4 regions of the Blautia sp. HA8986 genome follow, and region 3 is predicted to be linked to each of the others. Evidence: predicted binding sites of a transcription regulator. Region 3 holds the regulator's gene; each other region holds the start of a gene.

Region 1 (3,208 bases), 630 kb from region 3:
CGTAATCTTGGAGAATATAATAAAAAAGTTGCAAATATGCGTGTTCCGGAGGGAGAGAAGGCTCCGGAAAAGATGCCGCAGATCGTGATCATCGTAGACGAGCTTGCGGACCTTATGATGGTAGCACCTGGTGAGGTGGAGGATGCTATCTGCCGTCTTGCACAGCTGGCCCGTGCTGCAGGCATTCATCTGATCATTGCAACGCAAAGACCGTCTGTAAATGTCATTACAGGTCTGATCAAAGCGAATATGCCGTCCAGAATTGCATTCTCCGTGTCTTCAGGAGTGGATTCCAGAACGATTCTGGATATGAATGGTGCGGAAAAACTTCTCGGCAAAGGAGACATGCTGTTTTATCCGCAGGGATATCAGAAACCTGCCAGACTGCAGGGGGCGTTTGTGTCTGATGAAGAAGTCAGTGCTGTTGTAGAATATGTTTCTAATAAGAATCAGGGAGCAGTCTATGACACTTCCATTGAGAAGCAGGTGAATACTGCCAGCGCAGCAGGAGGAGCCGGTGGAGGTGACAGAGACGTATACTTTACAGATGCGGGTAAGTTCATTATTGAGAAAGAGAAGGCTTCCATCGGCATGCTACAGCGTATGTTTAAGATCGGATTTAACCGTGCTGCAAGGATCATGGATCAGCTGTGTGATGCTGGCGTTGTAGGCCCAGAGGAAGGAACCAAGCCTCGTAAAGTACTGATGTCAGCAGAAGAGTTTGAGAATTATCTGGAGGAGAACGGCTGATGAAGATAAGCATTCTTACTGTAGGGAAAATCAAAGAAAAATATTTAAGAGATGCGATTGCAGAGTATTCCAAGCGGCTCAGCCGTTACTGCAAGCTGGAGATCATAGAGACAGCCGATGAGAAAACACCGGACAATGCCAGTGAGACAGTGGAGGATTCCATCAGGAACAAAGAGGGTGAACGTCTTTTGAAATATATTAAGGATGATGCGTTTGTGATTACCCTGGAGATTGCAGGAGAACAGCTCACTTCTGAGAAATTTGCAGAAAAGATCAACAATCTGGGAATCAGGGGAAACAGCCATATCCAGTTTGTGATCGGAGGTTCCATAGGACTTGGAAAGGAAGTGCTTAAAAGATCCGACTATGCTCTCAGCTTTTCCAAAATGACATTCCCGCACCAGCTGATGAGGGTGATCCTTCTGGAACAGATCTACAGAAGCTATCGCATTATTAACGGTGAACCATATCATAAATAAAATATCTGCTTTAAAGGAAGAGACCGTTTATGCCAGAACAGAGACATACCGCGTGAATTTATGCGATCAGCATAAATTCTGTGCATCGCGAAGCGTGTTACTGAGAACGGAGTGAACAGTAATTTGGCAGTGCCCAGCAGTATTTCAGGCGAAACAATAACTTGACAATTCCCTGATTTGTAGTATGATAAGAAAAGAGTAGCACTCGAGATAAAAGAGTGCTAATAATACAGAAAGAAGGAAATCATTATGGCATTAAAACCAGTTCAGGACAGAGTCATCGTGAAGTATTTTGAGACAGAGGATAAGACAGCATCCGGCATCGTACTTCCGGATAGCTCCAGGGAGAAGACACAGCAGGCAGAGGTTATCGCAGTAGGCGGCGGTAAGGTCATAGACGGTAAGGAAGTACCGGTACAGGTGAAACCGGGCGATCGTGTTATCTATGGTAAATACACAGGAACTGAGATTAAATATGAAGGTGAGAAATATCTGGTGATCAATGCCGATGATATTATTGCCATTGTAGAGGAATAATGAAGAATTTTTACCGCAATTTTCTGAAACTGTGTTCCATGCTGGTGCTGCAGAATGTTGTGACTTTAAGCGTTAATCTTGCAGATAATATCATGCTTGGTGCATTCAGTGAAACTGCATTATCCGGTGTAACGACCGTGAATCAGGTACAGTCCGTCTTTCAGCAGCTGCTTATGGCACTGGGAGACGGACTTGTCATATTTGGCAGCCAGTACTGGGGAAAGAAGGAAACGCAGCCGGTAAGAAAGATCAGTGCCTGAGCCATGCGCACAGGCCTTTTTATTGCCCTGATCCTGTTTATACTGGCAAGTTTTTTTCCGAGACAGCTGCTTGGGTTTTTTACAACAGATCAGACGATCATTGAGGCAGGAATGTCCTACCTGACGATCATCCGGTTTACATATTTTTTCTTTGCCATTACTCAGATACTGCTGGCAACACTTCGGTGTGTGGAGATCGCAGGGATTGCATTTGCCCTGTCTGTAATGACGTTGGTGATCAACTGTACCATTAACTGGATCCATCTTCGGGATTTTCGTTACAGAAGTCCTGGAGATTTTTATATAAAAAATTTCTTGACGCATCCTGTTTCTACAGGTAGAATAATACATAAGATTTTATCGAAATGCAGTGAGAAAATCCACATATATTTCCGGATAAACTTGACAATGAATAGAAGATATAGTACTATTTTACCTATATCATACTAACCCGGTGGGAAAATGGAGATATTCACTGGATCAGAGGAGGAACTAAGAGATGAGAAAAAAAGTACTGGCAGCACTTCTTGCAGCTGCAGTAGCAGGAACTACAGTTTTTGCAGGAACAGCGGTTTTTGCAGCAGAAAATACAGAAGAAGCCAAGGCAGAGGGCGGTAATATCACTATTGCAGAGACAGCAGACCCACAGAACATCAATCCACTTTATGTTGTGGATCAGACAAGCTTTGATATGATGCAGGCACTGTACAGCCCGTTTTTTGAGATCGTGAACGGAGAGATGTATTACGGAAACGGACTTTGCGAAAGTGTAACAGCCAACGATGATGCCAGCGAATTTACCCTGAAGCTGAAAGACGGACTTAAATGGCATGATGGTGAGCCGCTTACAGCAGATGATGTTGTATTTACCATGCAGGTTCTGGTAGATGAGAAGCAGAACGTACCATATGCTTCTTATGGATATGTGAATGACAAGGCTGTAGAGGCGGAGAAGGTAGATGACCTTACAGTGAAACTTTCCCTGGGTTCTTCTTCAGCAGGTTTTCTCGGTGGACTAAGCCAGGTTTACTGCATTCCGAAACACATTTATGAGGGTGTTGAGAACATCGGTGAGAGCGATCTGAACAATAATCCGGTAGGAAACGGACCGTTTAAATTCGAAGAATATAAATCCGGCGAGTACTTTAAAGTAACGAAATTTGATGACTATTTCCAGGATGT
Region 2 (3,208 bases), 1.3 Mb from region 3:
TTTCGGCAGCCTGGAACAGGGATATGATACAGCTCCGGAGGCAAAGACGATCACTGTCACCAACACAGGCACTGTGGCTGTTCGTCTGGCACAGCCGACAGCTGTCAATTATGAAGTAGGAACGATCACGTCAGAAGTTATCAATCCTGATGAGAGTGCTTCATTTACAGTACAGCCGAAAACCGGCCTTTCCGCAAATCAATACAATGGCAGAATCAGTGTAAAAGATATTGATGGCAATACACTGACTTCGGTTTCTGTATCTTTTGCAGTGACAGAACCACAGCCTGTATACGATCTCTCCATCAGTCCGGAGAGCCTTGAATTTGGAACTTCTGAAGAAGGATACAAGAATGCACCGGCAGTGCAGACTGTTACAGTAACAAATACAGGAAATACCAGCATTACGCTGAAGCAGCCAGGGAGTGATTATTATATCATTGGAGAGCTTTCTGCATTGGAGCTTTCCACAGGCAGCAGTGCAACATTTACCGTACAGCCTAAGAACGGACTTACTCAGGGTGAATATCTGGAAGATATCAGTGTTTTCAACAGTGGAAACGTAAGCTGCTATGTGAATGCTCATTTCAGCGTTTCCAAGAAAACAGTTACTGCCAATAATCTTACAGGAATCAAAAAGCCATCAGACATCAAGGATCTTCCTAATGGAACTGAGAAATCTCAGAAGGCACTGAAACTTCCATCAACAGTGAAGATCACAACAACAAAAGGTGAAACGAAAGCATCTGTAAAATGGGATGTAAAAGGTTGTTCTTACAACCCGTCTTCTGCTGACAGGCAGATTTTTAATGTCAAAGGTACTGTTATACTTCCGGATGGAGTGAAGAATCCGGATAATATCAGTACTGTTATTGCCGTGAGTGTCACAGTAAAAGCATACAAAGGTACTCAGGCCAAAGAAACAGAGAATAAGATCACAGGTATTGATGCCAATGGCAAGTATGATACAAACAGCAAGATCACATTTACAGCGGTTGGCGCAGGTATGGATAATGAAAGCCCGAAGAAGGGAGATACAAGATATCTGCCGGGAAGCTGGAAGATCACAGAAACACGTACCTGGGATGCAGCTCCGTATACTGCTACTTTCCGTGTAAGCAAAGCAGGACAGTATACTCTTGCTGTTACGTTTAAGCAGCAGAAATACAATGGTTCAAAATGGGAGAATACAGGAAGCGAATCTTCCAAAAAAGTTACTTTTAATGTATCACAGGCAGCTAGTGTGACTGCAACAATTACACCAAATCCTTCTGTTACCGGAACAAATAAGAAATCAGCAGTACAGACAGGAGATAGTACACCAATCGTTCCATTTGCGATCATTCTTGTAGCTGCAGCTGCGTGCATTGGCGGAATCCTTGTGTACCGAAAAAATAAAAAATAAAACAGATAACGGATAAACCAGCATCCCTGCATGAAAAATGCAGGGATGTTTTTGATATGTAGAACAGAAGATGTGAAAATTGTTACTAGCACTCAAAATTGGCGAGTGCTAAATTTTGCTTGACTTTTGCAAAAAGTCGTATTAGTATATATTTATTAAAAAAACAGAAACAAGTTTCCGGTTCGCCGGAACATAAGGAATAAGAACAAAAGGAGAGTGACATACATGTCAGCAAAACATGGAAGTTTATCAATCAACAGTGAAAATATTTTCCCTATTATCAAGAAGTGGTTATATTCAGACCATGATATTTTTGTAAGGGAGATGATCTCAAACGGATGTGATGCGATCACCAAACTGAGAAAACTGGAAGTTATGGGTGATTACACATTCCCTGATGGTTACAAGCCAGCTGTCAATGTTATTGTAGATCCGGATCAGAAGACTCTGAAATTTATTGATAATGGTATCGGTATGACAGCAGATGAGGTAGAAGAATATATTACCCAGATCGCTTTTTCCGGTGCTACAGAGTTCCTTGAGAAATATAAGGATAAGACAACAGATGATCAGATGATCGGACATTTCGGACTTGGATTCTACTCTGCATTTATGGTAGCAGATGAAGTACACATTGATACACTTTCCTATAAAGAAGGCTCCGCACCGGTTCACTGGACCTGTGATGGCGGTACAGAGTACGAGATGGCAGATGGAAATAAGACAGTACCGGGGACTGAGATCACACTTTTCCTGAATGAAGAGAGCCTGGAGTTTGCCAATGAATACCGTATGAGAGAGGTTATTGAGAAATACTGTTCTTTTATGCCGGTAAACATCTACCTTTCCAAAGCTAATGCAGAGCAAGAATATGAGACAATTGATGAGGCAGATCTCCGTGAGGATGATGTGGTAGTTGAGCACATTCATGAGGAAGCTAAGACGGAGGAGCAAGAGAACGATAAAGGTGAGAAAGAAGTCGTAGAAGTATCTCCTGCAAAAGATAAAGTAAAGATCAATAAACGTCCGGTATCCTTAAGTGATACCAACCCGCTGTGGATGAAACATCCGAATGAATGTACAGATGAAGAGTATAAAGAATTTTACCGCAAGGTATTTATGGATTACAAAGAGCCGCTGTTCTGGATCCATCTGAACATGGATTATCCGTTTAACCTGAAAGGTATCCTGTATTTCCCGAAGATCAGAACAGAGTATGATTCCATTGAGGGAACTATCAAACTTTACAACAACCAGGTATTTATCGCAGATAATATCAAAGAAGTTATTCCGGAATTCCTGCTCCTTCTCAAAGGTGTGATCGACTGTCCGGATCTTCCACTGAATGTCTCTCGTTCTGCCCTGCAGAATGATGGTTTTGTAAGAAAAATCTCCGAGTATATTACCAAGAAAGTTGCGGATAAGCTTACTGGAATGTGCAAGACTGACAGAGAATCCTATGAGAAATACTGGGATGATATCAGCCCGTTCATTAAATTCGGATGCATCAAAGATGCTAAATTCGGAGAGAAGATGAATGATTATATTCTCTTTAAGAACCTGGATGGCAAATATCTCACTCTGAAAGACTGCATTGAAGAGAACAGGAAAGAAGAGATAAAAGAGGCAGAGAAAGAATCTGAGGAGAAGGCATCTGAGGAAAACAAGAAGGAGGAAGCTCCGAAGACAGTTATCTATTATGTGACAGATGAGGTTCAGCAGAGCCAGTATATCAATATGTTCCGGGAGGCAGGCAAGGATGCTGTGATCCTGAAACATGTGATCGATTCTCAGTTTATTTCT
Region 3 (3,208 bases):
GATGTCAAAAGAGGACAGATGGCCCAGATAAAAAGGGTGGTAGAGATTGAAAAAACAGGTATTTTGCGTGGCGTTTGCCCTGGCTCTGGCAGTGACAGGATGTGGAGTCCGGAAGAAGGAGGCTGCATCTGATATTGTACCGGAGAACAGACAGGAACTGACGATCCTTCATGTGGATGCAGGCACAGAGGGCTTTGATTCTTTTATCAGCCAGGCGGAAAAAGATCTTGGAATAGAGATTCATATCGAAAAATGTCCGGCTAATGCGGACAATCGTCAGGCCAAAATAGCAACTCTTCTGACATCGGGAGATGATTCGGTGGATCTGATCACAGTAAATGATGAGATGATATCCGAATTTAAAAATAAGGGATTTCTTTTTCCGCTGGAAGATACCGTTATGACAGAGGAGACAGCGGCGAATTTTCCACAGGAATACCTGAAAGAAATATGCATGTCAGACGGACATATTTTTTCGGTACCGTTCAAAATGGATATCATGGCATTCTGGGTGAACCAGGAATTGCTGGATCAGGCTGGTCTGGACAGACTCTCCTGTCTCAGTGATCTTGAGATCCTTCAGAAAAAGCTTCAGAATACGGGAAAATATGCATACGGGGATGCATGGGAGATTTCTTACATATATAATAGTATCAGCGAGTATGTCGATTTTTTCGGAGGAGATTATACAGACTGGACGGATCCGAAAACAAGAGAAGCGGCAGAATATATGAAGCGAATGCTGGATACAGGGATGATATCAGAGGAGAATCTGATCGACCAGCATGACCAGCTGAATGAAAAATTTATAAACGGCCAGTATGGATGTATGTTCATGTATACTGGTGCGTTGAGTACCTTTCAGAATGCAGGCGTGTATGGAAAAGATAAGCTCCATATGGCACCATTTCCGGAATTTGACGAGAAGGTGACCAATATCGCAACCTGGCAGTATGTACTGAATAAAAATTCTGCGCATAAAGAAGCAGCTCTGAAGTTCCTTCAGTATGTGTCCGGATATGAGGCCAGTAAAAATTACGGACAGCTGACAAAAATGTGTCCGGCAAGACTGGATGTGATCGAGGATAAGAGTCTTGAGCTGGAGGGAATTGAAATGATCCGGCAATATCTGAAAGATTATAAGCTGAAGGCAAGACCACTGTGTGCCGATTCCATAGAAGCTGTTTCGTCCATGGGAACGGAATTTCAGAAATATGTGCTGGGACAGAAAACAGAAGCGGAATTTTTTGCCGGGGCACAGAACTGCATAGACCAGTATTACAAAAAAGCATCGTACTGATGCTTTTTTTGTTGCGAAAAAATAAGAACTTTTTTTCAAAACATATTGACAAATATTTTACATGGTGATATCTTAAAGACTGTAGATGTTAGCACTCCACTAAAATGAGTGCTAACAGATATAAAAAAGAATCAACATCCGTCAGGAAGAATAAAAAGGAAAGGAGATGGCTTCATGGAAGAGGTGTTGAATGAGCGCAAGCAAAAAATCTTAAAAGCAATCATCAAGACCTATATGGAAACCGGAGAACCGGTTGGCTCCAGGACCATTTCCAAGTATGCGGATCTCAATGTAAGTTCCGCAACGATCCGAAATGAAATGTCAGACCTGACAGATATGGGCTATATCGTCCAGCCTCATACCTCAGCAGGAAGAATTCCTTCTGATAAGGGCTACAGACTTTACGTTAATGAGCTGATGAAGGAGAAGGAAGCCGAGGTTGCAGAGCTGCGGGATCTGATCATTGAGAAGACAGATAAGATGGATAAGGTGCTTAAGAAGGTTGCGAAGGTTCTTGCTTCCAATACCAATTACGCTACCATGGTTTCCGTTCCGCAGTACAGCGGCAACAAGATCAAGTTCATCCAGCTGTCGAGAATGAGCGAGCTTCAGCTTGTGGCAGTGGTTGTCAGTGACAACAACACAGTCCGGAACCAGATCATCAATCTGGATGAGGAAATGGACGACCAGACGATCCTGAAGCTGAATCTTCTTCTTAACACCAATCTCAATGGGATTCCGATCCAGGATATCAATCTTGGGATGATCGCCAGGCTGAAGGAACAGGCAGGCAGCCATAGTGGTGTGGTGGCCACAGTTCTGGATGCAGTGGCAGCCACTATTCATGTGGAAGAGGAAGATATGGAGATCTACACTTCAGGTGCAACTAACATTTTCAAGTATCCGGAGCTTGCCGATAAAGAGAAGGCAACGGAGCTGATCTCCGCATTTGAAGAGAAGCATGAACTTGCCGATCTTGTGAAAGAACAGATGTCAGATGGAGAAAATACAGGAATCCAGGTTTACATTGGTGATGAGATGCCGATCCAGACCATGAAGGACTGCAGCATTGTAACTGCCAGATATGAACTGGGAGACGGAATGTACGGAACCATCGGGATCATCGGCCCCAAGAGAATGGATTATGAGAATGTAGTGGACAGTCTGAAGGAACTGAAGAATCATCTGGATGACGTTTTGAAAAAGAAGAAAACTTAGAAAGGCGGTAGAAGAAAAGTGTCGGAGGAAACAAAGAAAACATCCGAAGAGCAGGAAGCGGAGAACGAGATTCCCGTAACTGACGGAGATCAGGAAGAAAAAAACCTGACACCGGAGGGAGAAGATCTGCCGGAGGAAGAAAATAATACTCCAGGCGAAGAAACTGCCCCACAGGATAAAAAAGAAGAAAAATCAAAGACTTCCTTCTTCGGAAAGAAGAAAAAAGATAAATCTGAGCAGAAGGTGGAGGAGCTTACCGATCGCCTGAAGCGAACCATGGCTGAATTTGATAATTTCCGTAAAAGAACAGAAAAAGAAAAATCCAGCATGTATATCATCGGAGCGAAAGAGATCGTTGAGAAGATCCTGCCGGTTGTGGATAACTTCGAAAGAGGTCTTGCACAGGCGCAGGAAGGAGATGCTTTTGCAGATGGAATGAAAATGATCTACAAGCAGCTTACCACAACACTGGATGAGCTCGGTGTGAAGCCGATCGAAGCAGTTGGTAAAGAGTTTAACCCGGATTTCCATAATGCAGTGATGCATGTGGAGGATGAAGAGGTTGGCGAGAACATTGTGGTGGAAGAATTCCAGAAAGGTTACACTTATAAGGATTTTGTAGTACGCCACAGCATGGTAAAAGTTGCTAACTGATTAATTGTTAACAAGTTGTAATTTTACAGATACAGA
Region 4 (3,208 bases), 110 kb from region 3:
GGACGCAACATGGTGATCAAATACGGACCTCATGGAAGATTCCTTGCATGCCCTGGATTCCCGGACTGCCGTAATACGAAACCATATTATGAGAAAATCGGCGTTGCATGTCCGAAATGCGGTGGCGAAATTGTCATGAAAAAAACGAAAAAAGGCAGAAAATATTACGGATGTGAGAATAATCCGGAATGTGATTTCATGTCCTGGCAGAAACCTTCTGCAAAGAAATGTCCGAAATGTGGCAATTATATGCTCGAAAAGGGAAATAAGCTGGTTTGCAGCCAGGAAACCTGCGGATATGTAGAACAAAAGCCAAAAGATGAAGATTGATTGAATAGATGCTTTTCAACCAATTTTCAGAAAAGCCCGTTAAAAATGAAAAAAATATAAAAATGTCTTGTAAATTTCCAGAATAACGTGTAATATTAGACTAGAAAAACGATTTCTTTCAAGGTACGAAAGTGAAAGGAGGAAAAAATGAGCGTTCAGTTGCTAGATAAAACTAGAAAAATCAACAAGCTTCTGCATAACAGCAGTTCAAGCAAGGTAGTGTTTAACGACATTTGCCAGGTGCTCATGGAAACCTTAAGTTCCAACATCCTGGTACTCAGCAAGAAAGGTAAGGTTCTGGGAGTCAGTATTTGTCCTGGCGTGGATGAGATCACAGAGCTGATTGACGATAAGATCGGAGGACATATTGATCCGTTATTGAACGAGAGATTTCTCGGCGTTCTTTCCACAAAGGAGAATGTCAATCTCCAGACACTTGGTTTCGAGCATGTACCCGGAAATTATCAGGGAATCGTGAATCCGATAGATATTGCAGGTGAGAGACTGGGAACATTATTTATGTACCGTAATGATCACCCTTATGATATTGAAGATATCATCGTCAGTGAATATGGCACAACTGTTGTTGGCCTGGAGATGATGCGTGCGGTTCATGATGAGAATGCAGAAGAAGACAGAAAGCAGCAGATCGTGAAGTCTGCATTCAGTACACTGTCCTTCTCAGAACTTGAGGCTATCATCCATATTTTTGACGAGCTGGATGGAGATGAGGGAATCCTTGTTGCCAGCAAGATTGCTGACAGAGTGGGTATTACAAGATCCGTAATCGTTAATGCACTGCGTAAATTCGAGAGTGCAGGCGTGATCGAGTCCCGTTCTTCCGGCATGAAAGGAACTTACATTAAGGTTCTTAATGAAGTGATTTTCGATGAGCTGGAGGAGATTAAGGCACAGAGAAATAAGAAAGCATAAGCATACGCTTGGTTTGTGAGCTATATAATAAAGAACGTAACGAAAGAGACTGTCCGTTATCCGGATAGCCTCTTTTTTTACGGCGAATGTGCTGAAAAAATTAAAATAAATACTGAAATTAAGAAAAAATGAGAAAACAAGAGAATAAATGAGAAAATAAGAGTATATATTAGAATTATCATATCTTAAAAGAGTTGCGAAAAATATGAAAATTCACTAATATAGCCATAGTGATTAGCACTCGTAGAAAGTGAGTGCTAGCAAGCGAAATCGAAACTGATAAGGAGGAACATAGATCATGAAGTTAGTACCTTTAGGTGACAGAGTAGTATTAAAACAGGTTGAAGCAGAAGAAACAACAGCTTCCGGAATTGTACTTCCAGGACAGGCACAGGAGAAACCACAGCAGGCAGAAGTTATTGCAGTTGGCCCTGGTGGAATTGTAAACGGTAAAGAAGTTAAGATGGAAGTAGAAGTTGGAAATACAGTTATCTACTCCAAATATGCAGGAACAGAAGTTAAGATGGACGGAACTGATTATATCATTGTAAAACAGGAAGATATCCTGGCAGTTATTAAATAATATAAACATCTTATCGTATATCAATATAAACAGGAGGTCATTATATCATGGCAAAAGAGATTAAATATGGCGCAGAAGCCAGAGCAGCACTGGAAGCTGGCGTAAATAAACTTGCAGATACAGTAAGAGTAACACTTGGACCGAAAGGAAGAAATGTAGTACTTGATAAATCTTTCGGTGCTCCGCTTATCACTAACGATGGTGTTTCCATTGCAAAAGAGATCGAGCTTGAGGATGGATTTGAGAACATGGGTGCTCAGATCATCAAAGAAGTTGCATCCAAGACTAACGATGTAGCAGGTGATGGTACAACAACAGCTACTGTACTTGCTCAGGCAATGGTACATGAGGGAATGAAAAACCTGGCAGCAGGTGCCAACCCGATCATCCTCAGAAAAGGAATGAAGAAAGCAACAGATGTTGCAGTAGAAGCAATCAAAAATATGAGCCAGACGATCAACGGCAAAGAACAGATCGCTAATGTAGCGGCAATCTCTGCAAGTGACGAGCAGGTAGGACAGCTTGTTGCAGACGCTATGGAGAAAGTTTCCAAAGACGGTGTTATCACTGTTGAGGAGTCCAAGACCATGCATACAGAGCTTGATCTTGTAGAAGGAATGCAGTTTGACCGTGGATACATTTCCGCATACATGTCAACAGATATGGAGAAGATGGAGGCAACTCTTGATGATCCGTACATCCTGATCACAGATAAGAAAATCAGCAACATCCAGGAGATCCTTCCGCTTCTTGAGCAGGTTGTTCAGGCTGGTGCGAAACTCCTTATCATCGCTGAGGATGTTGAGGGCGAGGCTCTTACAACTCTGATCGTAAACAAACTGAGAGGAACATTCCAGGTAGTAGCTGTCAAAGCTCCTGGATATGGCGACAGAAGAAAAGAAATGCTTCAGGATATCGCAATCCTTACAGGTGGTCAGGTAATCTCCGATGAGCTTGGTCTTGACCTGAAGGAAGCTAAGATGGAGCAGCTTGGACGTGCTAAATCCGTTAAAGTTGCAAAAGAGAACACAGTTATCGTTGATGGTCTTGGAGACAAAGACGCTATCGCAAAACGTGTTGCGCAGATCCGTGCACAGATCGAGGAGACAAAATCCGAGTTCGATAAAGAGAAACTTCAGGAGAGACTTGCAAAACTGGCTGGCGGCGTAGCTGTTATCCGTGTTGGTGCTGCTACTGAGACAGAGATGAAAGAAGCAAAACTTCGTCTTGAGGATGCTCTTGCAGCAACAAAAGCAGCTGTCGAGGAAGGTATCATCGCAGGAGGTGGATCTGCTTACATCCATGCTTCTAAAGAAGTTGCAAAACTTGCAGCAACACTTGAGGGAGATGAGAAGACAGGTG

The links. The regulator HrcA, encoded in region 3, represses chaperone genes, less so after heat shock. The targets are predictions, from matches to a motif close to TGTTAGCACTCNNNNNNNNNGAGTGCTAACA.
Region 1: the regulator HrcA is predicted to act here: its motif matches at 1,426-1,456, upstream of groES (co-chaperone GroES).
Region 2: the regulator HrcA is predicted to act here: its motif matches at 1,489-1,519, upstream of htpG (molecular chaperone HtpG).
Region 4: the regulator HrcA is predicted to act here: its motif matches at 1,496-1,526, upstream of groES (co-chaperone GroES).

The regions. Positions count from the first base shown of each region.
Region 1 covers NZ_JBWLUQ010000001.1:931,256-934,463, reverse strand. Annotated here, with positions in the region: gene AC04Q4_RS04320 (DNA translocase FtsK 4TM domain-containing protein) at 1-750, shown strand, start outside; gene rlmH (23S rRNA (pseudouridine(1915)-N(3))-methyltransferase RlmH) at 750-1,229, shown strand; gene groES (co-chaperone GroES) at 1,479-1,766, shown strand; partial or broken gene AC04Q4_RS04305 (MATE family efflux transporter) at 1,766-2,476, shown strand; gene AC04Q4_RS04300 (ABC transporter substrate-binding protein) at 2,526-3,208, shown strand, end outside.
Region 2 covers NZ_JBWLUQ010000001.1:299,342-302,549, forward strand. Annotated here, with positions in the region: gene AC04Q4_RS01280 (choice-of-anchor D domain-containing protein) at 1-1,405, shown strand, start outside; gene htpG (molecular chaperone HtpG) at 1,631-3,208, shown strand, end outside.
Region 3 covers NZ_JBWLUQ010000001.1:1,564,392-1,567,599, reverse strand. Annotated here, with positions in the region: gene AC04Q4_RS07325 (glycoside hydrolase family 172 protein) at 1-31, shown strand, start outside; gene AC04Q4_RS07320 (ABC transporter substrate-binding protein) at 47-1,300, shown strand; gene hrcA (heat-inducible transcriptional repressor HrcA) at 1,475-2,518, shown strand; gene grpE (nucleotide exchange factor GrpE) at 2,537-3,172, shown strand.
Region 4 covers NZ_JBWLUQ010000001.1:1,449,761-1,452,968, reverse strand. Annotated here, with positions in the region: gene topA (type I DNA topoisomerase) at 1-330, shown strand, start outside; gene codY (GTP-sensing pleiotropic transcriptional regulator CodY) at 478-1,263, shown strand; gene groES (co-chaperone GroES) at 1,562-1,846, shown strand; gene groL (chaperonin GroEL) at 1,894-3,208, shown strand, end outside.